Regions from separate parts of the Cobetia sp. MM1IDA2H-1 genome, predicted to be linked through region 2. Evidence: predicted binding sites of a transcription regulator. Region 2 holds the regulator's gene; each other region holds the start of a gene.

Region 1 (4,931 bases), 810 kb from region 2:
CCGAAGGTCTCGAAGAAGGCGTAGACCACGTTCATCACCAGCAGAAAGAAACTGGTCGGGGAGAGCAGCGGGAAGGTGATGGTCCAGAAACGTCGCCAGGGGCCGGCGCGATCCATGGCGGCCGCTTCCAGCAGGCTCTTGGGGATCGCCTGGAGACCTGCGAGGAAGAACACGAAGTTGTAGCTCATCTGTTTCCAGATCGAGGCCAGTACCACCAGCAGCATGGCCTGATTGCCGTTGAGGTTGTGATTCCAGTCGATGCCGATGGCGGACAGCAGTTCCGGCAGGATGCCGAGCGTCGGGTCGAACAGGAACAGCCACAGGACGCCGGCCACGGCAGGCGCGACGGCATAGGGCCAGATGAGGAAGGTCTTGTAGGTGCTGGCGCCACGCAGCACGCGGTCTGCCAGCACGGCCAGCCCAAGGGCGAGTGCCATGGCGCCGAAGGCGACGGCAAACGAGAAGTAGACCGTCGTCCACAGGGTCTCCAGATATTCCGCTTCGCCGAGGACCGCGAGGAAGTTGGCAAGTCCGGCAAATTCACGTGAAAGCCCGAAGGCATCCTCGATATAGAAAGCCTGTTCGATGGCCTGGAGGGCCGGCCAGAAGAAGAACACGCCGACGATGATCAGCTGGGGGGCCAGCAGGATCCACGGCGTGAAGGGATGTCGATTGAAATGGGCCATGCAGCTGAGGTCTCGCAAGGAAGAGGGACTGATCACGTCAGTCGTGTGCGCATGGTCGGCGCGGATTCGGCCAACCATGCGCCATCAAGCCGGGAGAGAAGGGAAAGGGCACCGGTATCGGGTGCGCTTTCCGCTCTCTGGCATCCAGGCATGGTGGGCCGCCCAGGCGGCCCACCATGGTGTGGCGGTGTTCAGCCGTTGGCGCGCTCGAACTTCTCCAGCAGCTTGTTGCCGCGCTCGACAGCCTGATCGAGACCGTCCTGCACGCTTTCCTTGCCAGCGAAGATCTTCTCGAGCTCTTCGTTGATCACGTCACGTATCTGCACCATGTTGCCCAGACGCAGGCCCTTGGAGTTCTCGGTCGGGGTCACGGAGGTCATCTGGGTGATGGCGACGTCAGTGCCCGGATTCTCGGCGTAGAAGCCCTGCTCACGTGTCAGCTCCGCCGCGGCGGTGGTGATCGGCAGGTAGCCGGTGAACTGGTGCCAGTCGGCCTGGACTTCGGGCCTGGAGAGGTACTGGAAGAACTTGGCGACGCCCTGGTATTCCTCATCGCTGTGGCCGGACAGCACCCACAGTGACGCGCCGCCGATGATGGAATTCTGCGGCGTCTCGATCGCGTCGCTGTCGTAGGGCAGCGGTGCCACGCCGAACTCGAAGCCCTTGGCGCTTTCCTTGACGCCGGCATAGCTGGCGGAGGAGCCCATCATCATCGCGCACTCACCGGAGTAGAACTTCGGCGCCGCGTCATCGAAGCGACCGCCGAACACGAAGCGCTTGTCGGCCTGCCAGTCGTCGAGGCGCTGGATGTGGTCGACCACGGCGGTCTTGTTGAATTCAAGGCGGGTATCGGTGCCGGCGAAGCCATTGGCCTGGCTGGCGAAGGGCACGTCATTGCGTGCCGAGAAGTTCTCCAGCATCACCCAGGACGGCCAGGTGGTCGTCAGGCCACAGCTGCCCGCGCCGGAATCGACGACCTTCTTGAGGGCATCACCCAGCTCCTGCCAGGTGGCCGGCACGGATTCGACACCGGCCTTGGCCAGCATGTCCTTGTTGTAATAGGTGACCGGGGTGGAGGAGTTGAACGGCATCGACAGCATCTTGCCTTCGGTGTCGGTGTAGTAGCCGGTGACGGAAGACAGGTAGGCCTTCGGATCGAAACTCGCGCCTTCTGACGGTGCATAGTCCGCCATCAGCTGATGGACCGGCATGATGGCACCCTTGGCGCTCATCATGGTGGCGGTGCCGACCTCGAAGATCTGCACGATGTCCGGGCCCTTGCCGGCCCGGAAGGCGGCAATGGCGGACGTCATGGTCTCGGAGTAGTTGCCCTTGAAGACCGGCTTGACGACGAATTCATCCTGACTTGCATTGAAGTCGGCCGCGATCTCGTCGACTTTCTTGCCAAGTCCGCCCCCCATGGCGTGCCACCACTCGACTTCGGTGGCGGCCAAGGCACTGGCGGAAGCGGTCGCGAAACCGACTGCCAGCGCGAGGCTGGCAAGATGACGGGTGCCACGGGTGTTGAGCATTGCGTGATGGGTAGGGCGGCGCATGGTCGAGCTCCTGAGAGGGTCCCTGGTCAGCCTTGTGGGAGTCGCGCAGGCTGACTGCTGTCGATCGATGGCGAACGATCAAGCGAACATTTTTTTGTTCTTATGATGATCGTCCGAAAAGCGTAGACGACTCTAGAAGGCTTTCCTTACAACTTTATGACGGTTGGATGTTCATGTGCGGGTAACTACCGTCGGCCCTGCACGGGGCGCGGTGGATCAGGCGATCATCCGGCGAGTGTGCTAGTCTTGCGCGCTGAAAATGCCTGTGGCGGAGAATGCGATGAAAGTGGTGGAAGTGAGTGCCGGTGCCCGGCGCGATGCGTGTCTGGCGATGCTGTGTGCCGAAGTGCATGGCCGCGAGGGGGGACTGGATGCGCTGGTGAGCTATGCCGGTGTCCGAGGTGTCTGGTTCGAGAACGAGACCGCTCGCCTGTTCGCGCTGGTGGACGATGCCGAGCGCATCCACTCCGCCGCCCTGTTGGTGCTCGACGAGAATGCGCGCGGGCTGAATCTTGCCCTGTGGGCGACGCCGCCGGTCCATCGTGGCCATGACCACGGCATCGCGCTGGTGTCACAGCTGGCGGATCATGGTCGTCTGCAGGTGCGTCTCACCGACGGCTCGCTGGTCAGCGTGCTGCGTCGCGCCGGGATCAACGACTGGCTGGAGGCCGAGGCCGAAGGCGATCGCCCGCGTGAGCTGGTCGGCATGAATCCGGCGGCGCGTGTCGGCACTCTCGCGGCGCTGGACGAGCCGCTGCGTCTGGATCGCGAGCGCATCAAGCGCACCTTCAAGGCGCGCCCGAAGGACTTCGAGACCTACAAGAACGCCTTCGTGCGTGATCTTGAGCACTTCGCGCGTCATATCTGAGATCGAGATGACGCGAAGCATGGCGCCTCCTGCCAATAAAAAGGCCCCGCTCACTGAGCGGGGCCTTTTTGGTTCTGCGATCAGCGATCAGGTCTTGCATCGCTCACGCGGGCGTCGGCCGGTGATCAGGCGGCGTCCTGCTGTGGGTTGGAGGCTGTGCCGTCACTCGCCATCGGCTTGCGCACGAAGGCATCGAAATCGAAGTGGTCGACGGTCAGCATGTCGAGTACCTCGGCTTCGAAGACGCGCATGAAGTCGCCATCCTCAGCGGACAGGATACCGGCCTCGACCGCCGCTTCGATGCGCGCTTCCGGTGACAGGGCATCGGCCGGGATCTCGCCCTTGTGATAGGCCTTGGCCAGCGTCTTGTAGATCGGCTCCGCACGCGGGTAATCCTTGAGCAGCGCGTTGTAGCGGGCGAGGGCATTGTCCTTCTGGCCTTCGTCCTGAGCGTCCCAGGTGTTGTCGGTCAGCTTGGTACGCAGTGCACTGTCGGTGGAGACGGCACGTGCGATCTCGCGGGTCAGGCTGTCCCTGGGCATGGCGAACTGACGACCACGCGGCAGCGTGACGACGCGCAATGTCGTGGCCAGGGCACGGTTGGGCAGGTTGGCGAGCAGTTCGTCGAGTGCCTTCTCGGTGCGATGCAGCAACCATTGCATGCTGTAGTGGAACAGCGCTTCCTCGTGCTCACAGGCGTCCGATTCGTGCCACTGCTTGAGCGTCAGGGACGCCAGGTAGAGGTTGGAGAGCACGTCACCCAGACGAGCCGACAGCATCTCGCGTGCCTTGAGGCTGGAGCCGAGGCTGGCCATGGCCGCATCGGCGGACAGCGAGAAGGCGGCGCTGAAGCGGTTGATGTGGTTGGCATAAGGCGTGGCGACGGCGTCGAAGCCGGTGGTCTTGCCGCCGATGCCGAAGCTCTGGCTGAAGGCGCGGGCCGCGTTGCCGAAGATGAGGCCTGCATGGCGGAAGAAGGCCTTGTCGAAGGCGTTCAGGTCATCGGCATCCTTGGCGGCCAGCTCTTCCAGCACGTACGGATGGCAGCGGATGGCCCCCTGACCGAAGATCATCAGGTTGCGGGTCATGATGTTGGCGCCTTCCACCGTGATCGAGACCGGGGTGCCGGCATATGCCACGCCGATGTAGTTGCGCGGGCCGAGCGTCACGCCGCGTCCGCCGTGGATATCCATGCCATCAGTCAGCAGCGTGCGGGCCATCTCGGTCAGCTGACTCTTGAGGATGGCGGAGGGCACGGCCGGCTTGTGGCCGTTGTCGATCATGTTGGCGGTATGCAGTACGGCGGCCTGGCTGATGTAGTTCATCGCGGCCATGCGAGCCAGCGGCTCCTGCACGCCTTCCATCTCGGCCACCGGCAGGTTGAACTGGCGGCGAATGCGCGCGAAACCGGCGCTCCAGCCCAGTGCGTAGCGAGAGATGCCCGCGGAGCCGGACGGCAGGGTGATGCAGCGACCCACCGACAGACACTCGACCAGCATCTTCCAGCCCTGGCCGGCCATCTGCTCGCCACCGATCAGGTAGCTGAGCGGGATGAAGACGTCCTTGCCGAAGATCGGACCATTCATGAACGGTGCGCCGATCGGGTGATGGCGACGGCCGATGTCCATGCCGTCGGTCTCACGCGGAATCAGGGCGCAGGTGATGCCGATGTCTTCCACGTCACCCAGCAGGTGCTCGGGGTCGAACATGCGGAAGGCCAGGCCGACCACGGTGGCGACCGGCGCCAGGGTGATCCAGCGCTTCTCGAAGTTGAGGCGGATACCGACGACTTCCTCGCCGTCATGCATGCCGCGGCACACG
Region 2 (4,931 bases):
CCGGTGTCTTGACCAGCACGGGCCAGGCCTTCCAGTCGAGCTCGACCGCCTCGCCGCACAGATTGGCGGCCAGCACCCGGGCTGCGGCCTGCAGGGGCTGCACGTACATGGCATTGACCCCTTCGACACTGGCGCAGTCTCCCAGCGCCCAGACATGCGGCCGGGAGGTGGCAAGGTGACGATCGACGCGGATGCCGTCCCCACCAGCACTCAACCCCGCGCCCTGTGCCAGCTTGATGCGTGGCGCGAGCCCCGTGGCCAGCAGCACCAGCGAGCCCTCCACCGCATGACCACTCTGCAGCACCACGCTGACGGGCGCCTGCGTTGCCTTGCCGGCGGTGATGGTCTCGACCATCTCGCCTTGCAGCCGACGCACGCCGATGGCATCGAAGGCCTTGCCAAGTCGCTGGCCGAGCGCCTGGGGAAGCAAGCCATCCAGCGGAGTGTCTTCCACCGCGACCAGGGTGACCTCATGTCCTGCGGCTTTCAGGTCATTGGCGTATTCACACCCCACCAGACCGGCACCGACGATCACGACACGGCCACTCTCCCCCGCCTCACGCGCTGCCGTCAGCGTGGCGCTGAAGGCGGCGTAGTCATCGAGATCATTGATGCTCATCACGCGCGAGCCGACCGAGTCATCGATGGGGAAGGGTCGCCGTGGCGCGGCACCGAGTGCCAGCACCAGCTCGTCATAGGCCAGGCATTCCTCGCCCAGCCAGACCTGTCGCGCGTGGGTATCGATGCTCGTCACTCGCTGATGGGTGCGCAGCTCGGCGTCCAGTTCATCCACCAGGGCCACGGAGGTCTGCCGTGCCAATGCCCGGGCGCTCATGCCCTTGGCAAAGGCGGTGGACAGCAGAGGCTTGGCGTAATCGTGGCCACTGTCCTGACTGACCAGGATCAGTCGACTGTCCTTGTCACGCGCACGCAGGGCACGCGCCAGGCCAATGCCGGCCATGCCGGTGCCGATGATGACAAGGGTACGAGGGTCGCGCATGGCGCCATCTCCTGAGATCGATCCGAGAGGAAAATAGGGTAGTCGGGCCCCAGCATACCAGCCTGCCACTGGCGCGGGCATGCTCACGCTGCAGGCCTTGCGGTTCGGGCGTGCTAGACTCGCCACTTGTCATCCTGACAGGGAATTCATCGTGGTCTGTCACTCCCACTCGGCAGCGTTTGCCGGCAAGATCGCCATCCGGGCCATGTCTCGTTCGGAACTCAGCACTCCCTGCGCTCACCAGAGAGCAATGGACTCGGCGGTCCGCCGCCACTGGCAGCCCGCCGCGAGCCTGCAAGGCGTCATGCCGGCCGGCTGGTGGCCATGGCTGTCCTCCAGCGACTCGCTGACCCAGCGTCTCGATCACGCCATGCGCATGCTCGATGGTCAGGGGCTGCGCGTGCGCCTGCTGCTGCAGGACACCGGCCCTGCCCGGCGGGATGAGGCGCGGATGCTGGGTATCGCGCCACGACGCCATGTCTGGCGGCGCGAAGTGGCCTTGTGTCATGGCGATGAGCCCTGGGTGATCGCGCGCTCGCTGGCGGCGCTGGACCTGGCCCATGGCCACCGTCTTTCGACGCTCGGCGAAGGCTCGCTGGGCCATTGGCTGTTCCGCCAGCCCGACCTGACCCGCAGCGCCATCGATGTCAGCCGGGCACCACTGAGGCTTGCCAGCACGCAGCCGCTGGCACGCACCGCCAGCCTGTGGATGCGCCGCTCGATGTTCTCGCACGGTCGCTTCCGGGTACTGGTCCAGGAAGGTTTCACCCCTCGGTTCCAGCATGCTCTGGAACTCTGATTCCCCACTGCCGTTCGATCAGGAGTCCTGATGTCAGCGTCATCCGCTTCCCGCCCGTCCAAACTGGCCGATTACCTCGCCCTGACTCGTCTGGACCGCCCCATCGGCACCTGGCTGCTGATGTGGCCGACCCTCTGGGCCCTGTGGCTGGCGGCCGATGGGCTACCGGACCGCGATACGCTGCTGATCTTCGTGGCTGGCGTCTATCTGATGCGTGCCGCCGGCTGCGTGATCAACGACTACGCGGATCGCCACTGGGACAAGCATGTCGAACGCACCCGGGATCGCCCGCTGACCTCAGGACGCATCACGGAGCGCGAGGCGCTGACCCTGTTCGGTGTGCTGGTCGCGGCCGCCTTCGTGCTGGTGTGCTTCACCAACCTGACCACGGTGCTGCTGTCGATCATCGCCGTGCTGCTGGCGGCCAGCTATCCGTTCATGAAGCGCTTCCATCATCTGCCGCAGGTGGTGCTGGGTGCCGCCTTCGGCTGGGCGATTCCGATGGCCTTCGCGGCGACGCTTGAGGAGGTGCCGACCTATGGCTGGTGGCTGTTCGCGGCCAACCTGATGTGGACGGTGGCCTACGACACCGCCTATGCGATGGTCGATCGCAATGACGACCTCAAGGTCGGCATCAAGTCCACCGCCGTGCTGTTCGGCCGCGTCGACAAGTTGATGATCGGTCTGCTGCAGCTGGGCATGCTGGCGGTGTTGATCGGCATCGGCCTGCACCTGGCACTGGGCATCTTCTACTGGCTGGGGCTGGCCGCGGCGGCCGTGACCTTCGTCTGGCAGCAACGCCTGATTCGCGAGCGGGAGCGTGGCCCCTGCTTCCAGGCATTTCTCAACAACCACTGGTCCGGCCTGCTGATCTTCGCGGGCATTGCGCTGGCGACCTGGCCAGCTGCCTGACCCCTCTTTCCGGCCAACGGGCCCGCGTCCTCATCCGGTCTGCCAGCGATCTTCCTCGTGCGGCGAGGCGTGACATTCACGCCTTGAGAGAGTTGAGGGACTCGCTGGCAAGCCGGGCGGCAAACTGCCAAGCTGGCGATTGTCATCTCACTGTCATATAAGCAGGTTGTAATCGTCATCGACTTGTCATTCTGGCGCGTGCGCCGACTGCTGCATGGGATCTAGCGATGAGCTCCAAGACCGTACTGATTGTCGACGACGAATCCTCGATACGCGAGATGATCGCCGTCGCCCTGGAAATGGCGGATTACCGCGTGCTGGAGGCCGACAATGCCCAGGACGCCCACGCCATCGTCGTCGATGAAAAGCCCGATCTGCTGTTGCTGGACTGGATGATGCCCGGCACCAGCGGGCTGGAACTGGCGCGCCGCCTCAAGCGTGACGAGACCACGGCGGAGCTGCCGATCATCCTGCTCACCGCCAAGGGCGAGGAAGACAACAAGATCCAGGGGCTCGAGGCCGGGGCGGACGATTACATCACCAAGCCCTTCTCGCCACGCGAGCTGGTGGCACGCCTCAAGGCCGTGCTGCGCCGCACCACGCCCAAGGGCGTCGAGGAGTCGGTGGAAGTCGAGGGTCTGATGCTCGACCCCGCCAGCCACCGCGTGACCGCACACGGCAACTCCCTGGAGGTCGGCCCCACCGAATACCGCCTGCTGCAGTTCTTCATGACCCATCAGGAGCGCGCCTACACCCGCAGCCAGCTGCTGGATCAGGTCTGGGGCGGCAATGTCTATGTCGAGGAGCGCACCGTGGACGTGCACATTCGTCGTCTGCGCAAGGCGCTGGGCGAGGGGCATCAGCACTTGATCCAGACTGTCCGCGGTACCGGTTATCGCTTCAGCGCCCAGGCCTGAGACGCGGATGCGCTACTGGACGAACGAGCTATGGCGGCTGGGCTATCTGGCGGGCGGCTTCGGGCTGGTCGGCGGACTGCTCGGCCTGCTGGGCTGGGGCCTGGCGCTGGGGCTGGCGCTGTACCTGTTCGTCCATCTCAAGCATCTCAAGAGCCTCTACACCTGGCTGATCACCAACCCCCATGAAGAGCCGCCGCCCGGCGATGGCGTCTGGGGGGATCTGCTCGATCGTCTGTATCGCTACCAAAAGGGTCAGCGTCAGGCACAGGAGCGACTGCGCAGCATCCTCAATCGCATCCAGGAATCCTCGGAAGCGATGCGCGATGGCCTGGTGATGCTCGACAATCACGGCGACATGGAGTGGTGGAACAGCGCTGCCGAGCAGTTGATCGGCCTCAAGGCCAGTCACGACCGCGGCCAGCACGTCACCAACTATCTGCGTGACCCCGTGTTCATCGATTACTTCAATCGGCTGGCCTATCGTGAGCCGCTGACCCTGCAATCGCCGCTCTCCGACAACCTGACCCTGCAGATCTCCATCACCCTGTTCGGTGACAACGAGCGCCTGGTGATGGTGCGCGATGTCACCCGTCTCTACCGTCTCGAGGAAATGCGCCGCGATTTCGTGGCCAATGTCTCCCATGAGCTGCGCACGCCGCTGACGGTACTGGCCGGCTATCTCGAGACCTATTCCGACTATGCCGATGACCTGCCCCCGCGCTGGCAGCGTGGCCTGGGACAGATGCAGAGTCAGACCGACCGCATGCAGCACCTCGTCGAGGATCTGCTGACCCTGTCGCGCCTGGAGACCGACGAGCTGTCGGGCGAAGGACGTCGCATCGACATGGCGCAGCTGCTGACGCGTATCCGGGAAGATGCCGAAGGCCTCTCGAAGGAGCGACATGTCATCACAGTGGAGGTCGAGCCCGGACTGGCCCTGATGGGTGAGGAGCAGGAGCTGAGAAGCGCGATCTCGAATCTGGTCTTCAATGCGGTGCGTTACACGCCGGAAGACTGCCACATCACGCTGCGCTGCCAGAGCACCACCGAGGGCGTGATGGTCGAGGTGGAGGATGACGGTGACGGCATTGATCCCGTGCATCTACCGCGCCTGACGGAGCGCTTCTATCGCATCGACAAGGGACGCAGCACCGCCACTGGTGGCACCGGGCTGGGACTGGCCATCGTCAAGCATGTGCTGATCCGCCATCAGGGCCGCCTGGAGATCGACAGCCTGCCCGGCGAGGGCGCACGCTTCCGTTGTCATTTCCCGGCGGAGCGTCGCTGCACGACGACTGCCTGA
Region 3 (4,931 bases), 360 kb from region 2:
CATCCGGACTGGCGAATTCATTCATCTCAGTCAGGCCGGACAGGTTGTCGGCATCACTGGCCGCCGCGCCGAACACGAAGATCTCCCAATCGAAGGCGGTGTGATCCCCTGCCTCACGCCAGCGGATGATCTGTCCTGCCTCGTTGTCACCGCGCGGGTTGGCGGCATTGGTCGGCGCCGTCTTGTAACCGACTCCCGGCTCCTCGATGGCCTTGCCGTCATTGGTGAAGGCCGCCGCGGTACCCTCTTCGGTGCGCTTGGAGTTGTTGGTCAGTGTCATGTAGACCTCACCGGAAGCCGGGTCGACGGCACCCCACTCCGGGCGGTCCATCGGCGTGGCGCCCATCAGATCCGCCGCGTCCGCGGTATGGATGATGACACCGGCCAGATCATCGGCCGCCAGGCCCAGTGCAGCGGCCAGCGTCCGGCCATCCTTGGTCACGGCGTCCGGCGTCAGCTTCAGCCACTTGCCAGTACCGTCGGCGGAGAACTGGGCAACATACAACGTGCCCTTGTCCAGATACTTGTCACCGATCGCCAGGCGATTCTTGTCGGCTCCCGGCACGTGCGCATCGGCGGCCTCCCATCTGGCATCGGAGACGAACTTGTAGATGTATTCGTTGCGCGAGTCATGGCCTGAATAGAACACCACCGGCTCGCCTTCGACCAGCTTGCCCGGCCAGCAGCCTTCATGGCGGAAACGTCCCAGCGCGGTGCGCTTGACGGCCTTCTCACCGGTGTAGGGGTCGATCTCGACGATGTAGCCGAAAGTACGCGGCTCGTTGCGATAATCCTTGTCGGCACTGTCCGCCGTCGGCGTATTGTCGAAGCGCGCGAATTCGCCATCGACTTCGCTGGCATCTCCCGCGGTGGTTTCCCAGCCGTAGCGGCCACGCTCGGTCTCGATGCCGATGCGATCATCATCGCTCTGACGATCACTGCGCTTGACGAAGTACCCCGGCCAGTTCTCCTCACAGGTCAGGTAGGTGCCCCAGGGGGTATAGCCGTTGGCGCAGTTGTTGTTGGTACCACGCGTGCGCGTGCCATCCGGAGAGAAGGCAGTCTTGACGTAATCACTGCCTGCCACCGGGCCACTCAACACCATCTCGCTGGCGCTGGTATAGCGACGGTTGTAGCCGGAGTTGCTCACCACATCCCACTTGCCGCCGGCATCCTTCTTGACTTCGACGACGGTCACGCCGTGGGCATTGATCTCGGTACGCACTTCATCGGCCGGGCGCTTGCCGGACTCCGCATTGGTCGCGCCGCCCTTGGGCGCCCACAGGGCATCCTGATCGATGTACTCATTGTTCATCACCAGCAGGAAATTGCTGGAGGCGGTGTCTTCGCTCAGCGCGAAGTTGTGCATGCCGTCGTGATGCATGCCGATGCTGTTGAGCTGGGCCTCCGGCGTCATCGCCAGCGATTCACTCCACTGCGGTGCCTTGTCGTTGAGCGGGGTGCCCCAGGGTGCCAGGACATGGGCGGTATACCCTGCAGGTACCACGAAGGCATCCGTGCGAGAGCCCTTGATGGACTCGAAGGCCAGCGCCAGCGGTGTCTTCGCCGGGGTCCCTGTGCTCTTGCCGCTGTCGGCATTGGCCGTACCGCTCAGGCCCGCCAGCCCGAAGCCGCCCAGCATGCTGGCAGCCGCCATGCCCAGACCACCCTGCAACACGCGACGACGGGAAAGGTGCTTGTCGATGATGGAAGAAAATGTCTCGTTGTGACTGGCATTCAGTAGGCGATGATCTTCAATTTCCTTGCTCATGCTGCTTCCCCGTAGTCAGGTTGCGGGTTGTTCTTTTCAGGCTTGGCCCCTGTGGGGCCGCCAAGGGCAACAAGAGTGATACGCGAACCAAATGACAGTCGTATGACGCGAACGATACGCCTCATGCAAACGACAGCGCCCGACGGTCGCATGACCATCGGGCGCGGGGAATTCACAAGCGCGAGACCTGCTCCGTCAGCCGTGAGGAAAGAGGGCTTCACCAGCAGGGTGGTGTCTGGGTCAGGCGTCTCGCAGACGCTCTGCCGCCAGACTCAGCAGATGCTCCGTCGTCTCCCACCCGAGACAGGCATCGGTCACGGAAACGCCATGGCGCAGCTGCGAGAGCTTGTCCGCTGCCGGCAATGCCTGCTTGCCCTCGTTGAGATGGCTTTCCAGCATCACGCCGATCAAGGCGTCATCACCGGCCAGACGCTGGGAGAGCACATCCAGCATCACTTCGCTCTGACGACGGTGGTCCTTGCGCGAGTTGGCATGACTGCAGTCGACCATCAGTCGCGGTGTCAGACCGGCCCCTTCCAGCTCTCGCCGGCAGGCGGCCACCGAGTCTGCATCGTAGTTGGGCTGACCATGGCCGCCCCGCAGCACCACGTGGGTGTGGGGATTGCCCGCGGTCTCGATCAGCGCCGGGCGCCCGCTGTCATCCATGCCGAAGTGGCGATGCCCGTGAGCTGCCGCACCGATCGCCTGCACGGCGACCTCGACCCCACCATCGGTTCCATTCTTGAAGCCTACGGCGCAGCCAAGGCCGGAGGCCATCTCGCGGTGGATCTGTGACTCGGTGGTGCGTGCCCCGATGGCCGCCCAGCCGAGCAGGTCTTCCAGGTAGGCGGCCGTCAGGGGCTGCAGCAGCTCCGTCGCCACCGGCAGGCCCAGCTGATTGATCTCGCGCATCAGTTCACGCGCCTGACGCAGGCCGCTGGCCATGTCATCACTGCCATCCAGATGCGGATCATAGGCCAGCCCCTTCCAGCCCACCGTCGTGCGCGGCTTCTCGACATAGACACGCATCACCAGCTTGAGGCGATCACGGACCTGCGGTTCGATCACCGCAAGGCGCTGGGCGTATTCACGCGCGGCCTTGAGATCATGGATGGAACACGGGCCGACCACCACCAGCAGACGATCATCCTCCCCGGCAAGAATCGCGTTGATCTCAGCGCGGTGCTGGCGAATCTGGCCGGCCAGGTCAGCATCCACCGGCAGCTGCGCGCGCAATTCGCTGGCGCTGGGCAGGGCTTCACGACTGATGCGTCCGGGAGTGGTCGGTGTCTGGGCGGCATCGAAGCGGGTCACGGGGGTAGTCTCGGCGGTCATGGTGTCGACAGTGGTATCGGCTGTGTGCGGGTCATTCGTCAACACGCGTTCAAGGCTGGCGTTCATGGTCTTCTCTCCTGTGACGAAGCTTCGGCTTCATCACGCAATATTCACTCTGACAGACAGGGACTTCGCGAATCGTCACCCCGATGTTGCTCGCCCTGCCCCGCGGTGACAGCGGAAAGAGGCAGGACGCCGCTAAATCGCCAGCGCCAATAACCATGCACGACCCGAGCGGAAGCGAAAGAGAAGCGGGTAGTCGGGATCGTGGTACGCATGGTCATTCCTCCAGTCATTCATGCTGCTATCATCGTTGGCACGTTAGGGTGGCACGCCTCTCTCGTCATGAGAGATTGCCGGGCCCAAACGCAAGAACCCCCGGTCGTGGCTGCGACCGGGGGTTCTTCAAGGTGGTGGCAGCCCGTACGAGACAGGCACGCCGTAACCTCAGGCGCGCCCCTGTGTAAACCAATACCAATAGCCGGCCGCACACGCAGCCGACGCCAGCTGACCCGAAGGGCAGGCAGCGGCAGTGCGAAGGCGGGAGCTTGAGGATTGATTCATGGGTCGGGCCGGTGTCCAGTGATGACGATGAAGCGTCGATGACTCTATCCTTGCACTACGAAACGTCGCACGCAAGCGTGATCGGGCAACAAACCGTTGCCTGCACGTATAAAGAAGGACTATCAGCCCGGAGTGGCATCAGTATAACCTTTGGTTGTCGAACGACATGATCGGCAACGCGCATTCGTCCAGCGGTGCCTGACACCGCGCCCACAGCTTGGAATGCATGCATGCAGGATTCCCGAAATGAAGCACTGATAGAGTATCTGTCGGGATGTGCCCGGCAGGATGCCAAGGCACTGGATCGACTTTATCGCGCAACCAGTGCGCATCTATACGCTCAGTTGCTGCGTATCTTGAGACATGAGGCATCCGCGCAGGATTGTCTTCAGCAGGTCTACATCCGGGTATGGGCCGCCGCCGGCCAGTATGACGCCGGCCGCGCCCGCCCGATGACCTGGCTCGGCACCATGACCCGCAACATCGCCATCGACTGGATACGTCGACAGCGACCCAGCGAGCACGACAGCGACGAATTGATCGCTGCCATGCCCGGTCGAAGTGATATCGAGGCAGATGTCGACCTGGCCCAGCACAGTGGTGAACTCCACCAGTGTCTGGCCGAGCTGAATGACGATCAACGCCGCGCCCTGGAACTGGCCTACTTCGAAGGCCTCACCCACCAGGATCTGGCCAACCAACTGGACCAGCCCTTGGGCACCGTCAAGAGCTGGGTCCGACGTGGACTCGAGAGGTTAAAGACATGCATGAGTCATTTGATCTGAGCGATCCCGAACTGCGCGAAACCGCAGCGGGCGAGTACGCGCTCGGAACCCTGACACGCAGTGAGCGCGCCGCTTTCGAGTCGCTGCTCTCCGTAAGTCACGATCTGCAGCGCGATGTGGAGCGCTGGCGCGAACACCTGAACGTGTTCAATGAACAGCTGCCCCCTGTCGCGCCGCCCGCCGATGTCTGGCAAGGCATCGCCGAGGCGACGGGCACCGCCCGGCAGCCGTGGTGGCGTCGCCTGGGCCTGTGGCAAGGCATGACGGCCACGGCGTTCAGCCTCGCACTCGCCGTCAGCCTGACCTTCAGTCTGGGTCAGAACGAGAGCATGGAGAGCGACTACGTGTTCGTGGTCAGCAACCCTGACAGCAGCCCCGGCTGGATCGTCAATGCCTCCCACTCGGGTGAGATGATGGTCCAGGCCGTCAGCCCCAACGCCCCGGCCCCCGGCAAGGTCTGCGAGCTGTGGCTGATG

Evidence for each region. The regulator PhoB, encoded in region 2, activates phosphate uptake and scavenging genes when phosphate is short. The targets are predictions, from matches to a motif close to TGTCATANNNNTGTCANA.
Region 1: ugpB (sn-glycerol-3-phosphate ABC transporter substrate-binding protein UgpB) is a predicted target of PhoB. The motif match lies at 2,387-2,404, and genes of this name have one in related genera.
Region 3: BOH68_RS15670 (PhoX family protein) is a predicted target of PhoB. The motif match lies at 1,862-1,879, and genes of this name have one in related genera.

The regions. Positions count from the first base shown of each region.
Region 1 is NZ_CM133225.1:736,488-741,418, forward strand. It holds gene ugpA (sn-glycerol-3-phosphate ABC transporter permease UgpA) at 1-686, opposite strand, end outside; gene ugpB (sn-glycerol-3-phosphate ABC transporter substrate-binding protein UgpB) at 878-2,242, opposite strand; gene BOH68_RS03135 (hypothetical protein) at 2,523-3,110, shown strand; gene BOH68_RS03140 (acyl-CoA dehydrogenase) at 3,236-4,931, opposite strand, start outside.
Region 2 is NZ_CM133225.1:4,102,583-4,107,513, forward strand. It holds gene BOH68_RS17270 (NAD(P)/FAD-dependent oxidoreductase) at 1-1,000, opposite strand, end outside; gene BOH68_RS17275 (chorismate--pyruvate lyase family protein) at 1,152-1,799, shown strand; gene ubiA (4-hydroxybenzoate octaprenyltransferase) at 1,830-2,711, shown strand; gene phoB (phosphate regulon transcriptional regulator PhoB) at 2,939-3,628, shown strand; gene phoR (phosphate regulon sensor histidine kinase PhoR) at 3,636-4,931, shown strand.
Region 3 is NZ_CM133225.1:3,738,698-3,743,628, forward strand. It holds gene BOH68_RS15670 (PhoX family protein) at 1-1,771, opposite strand, end outside; gene BOH68_RS15675 (3-deoxy-7-phosphoheptulonate synthase) at 2,012-3,106, opposite strand; gene BOH68_RS15680 (sigma-70 family RNA polymerase sigma factor) at 3,901-4,455, shown strand; gene BOH68_RS15685 (anti-sigma factor) at 4,434-4,931, shown strand, end outside.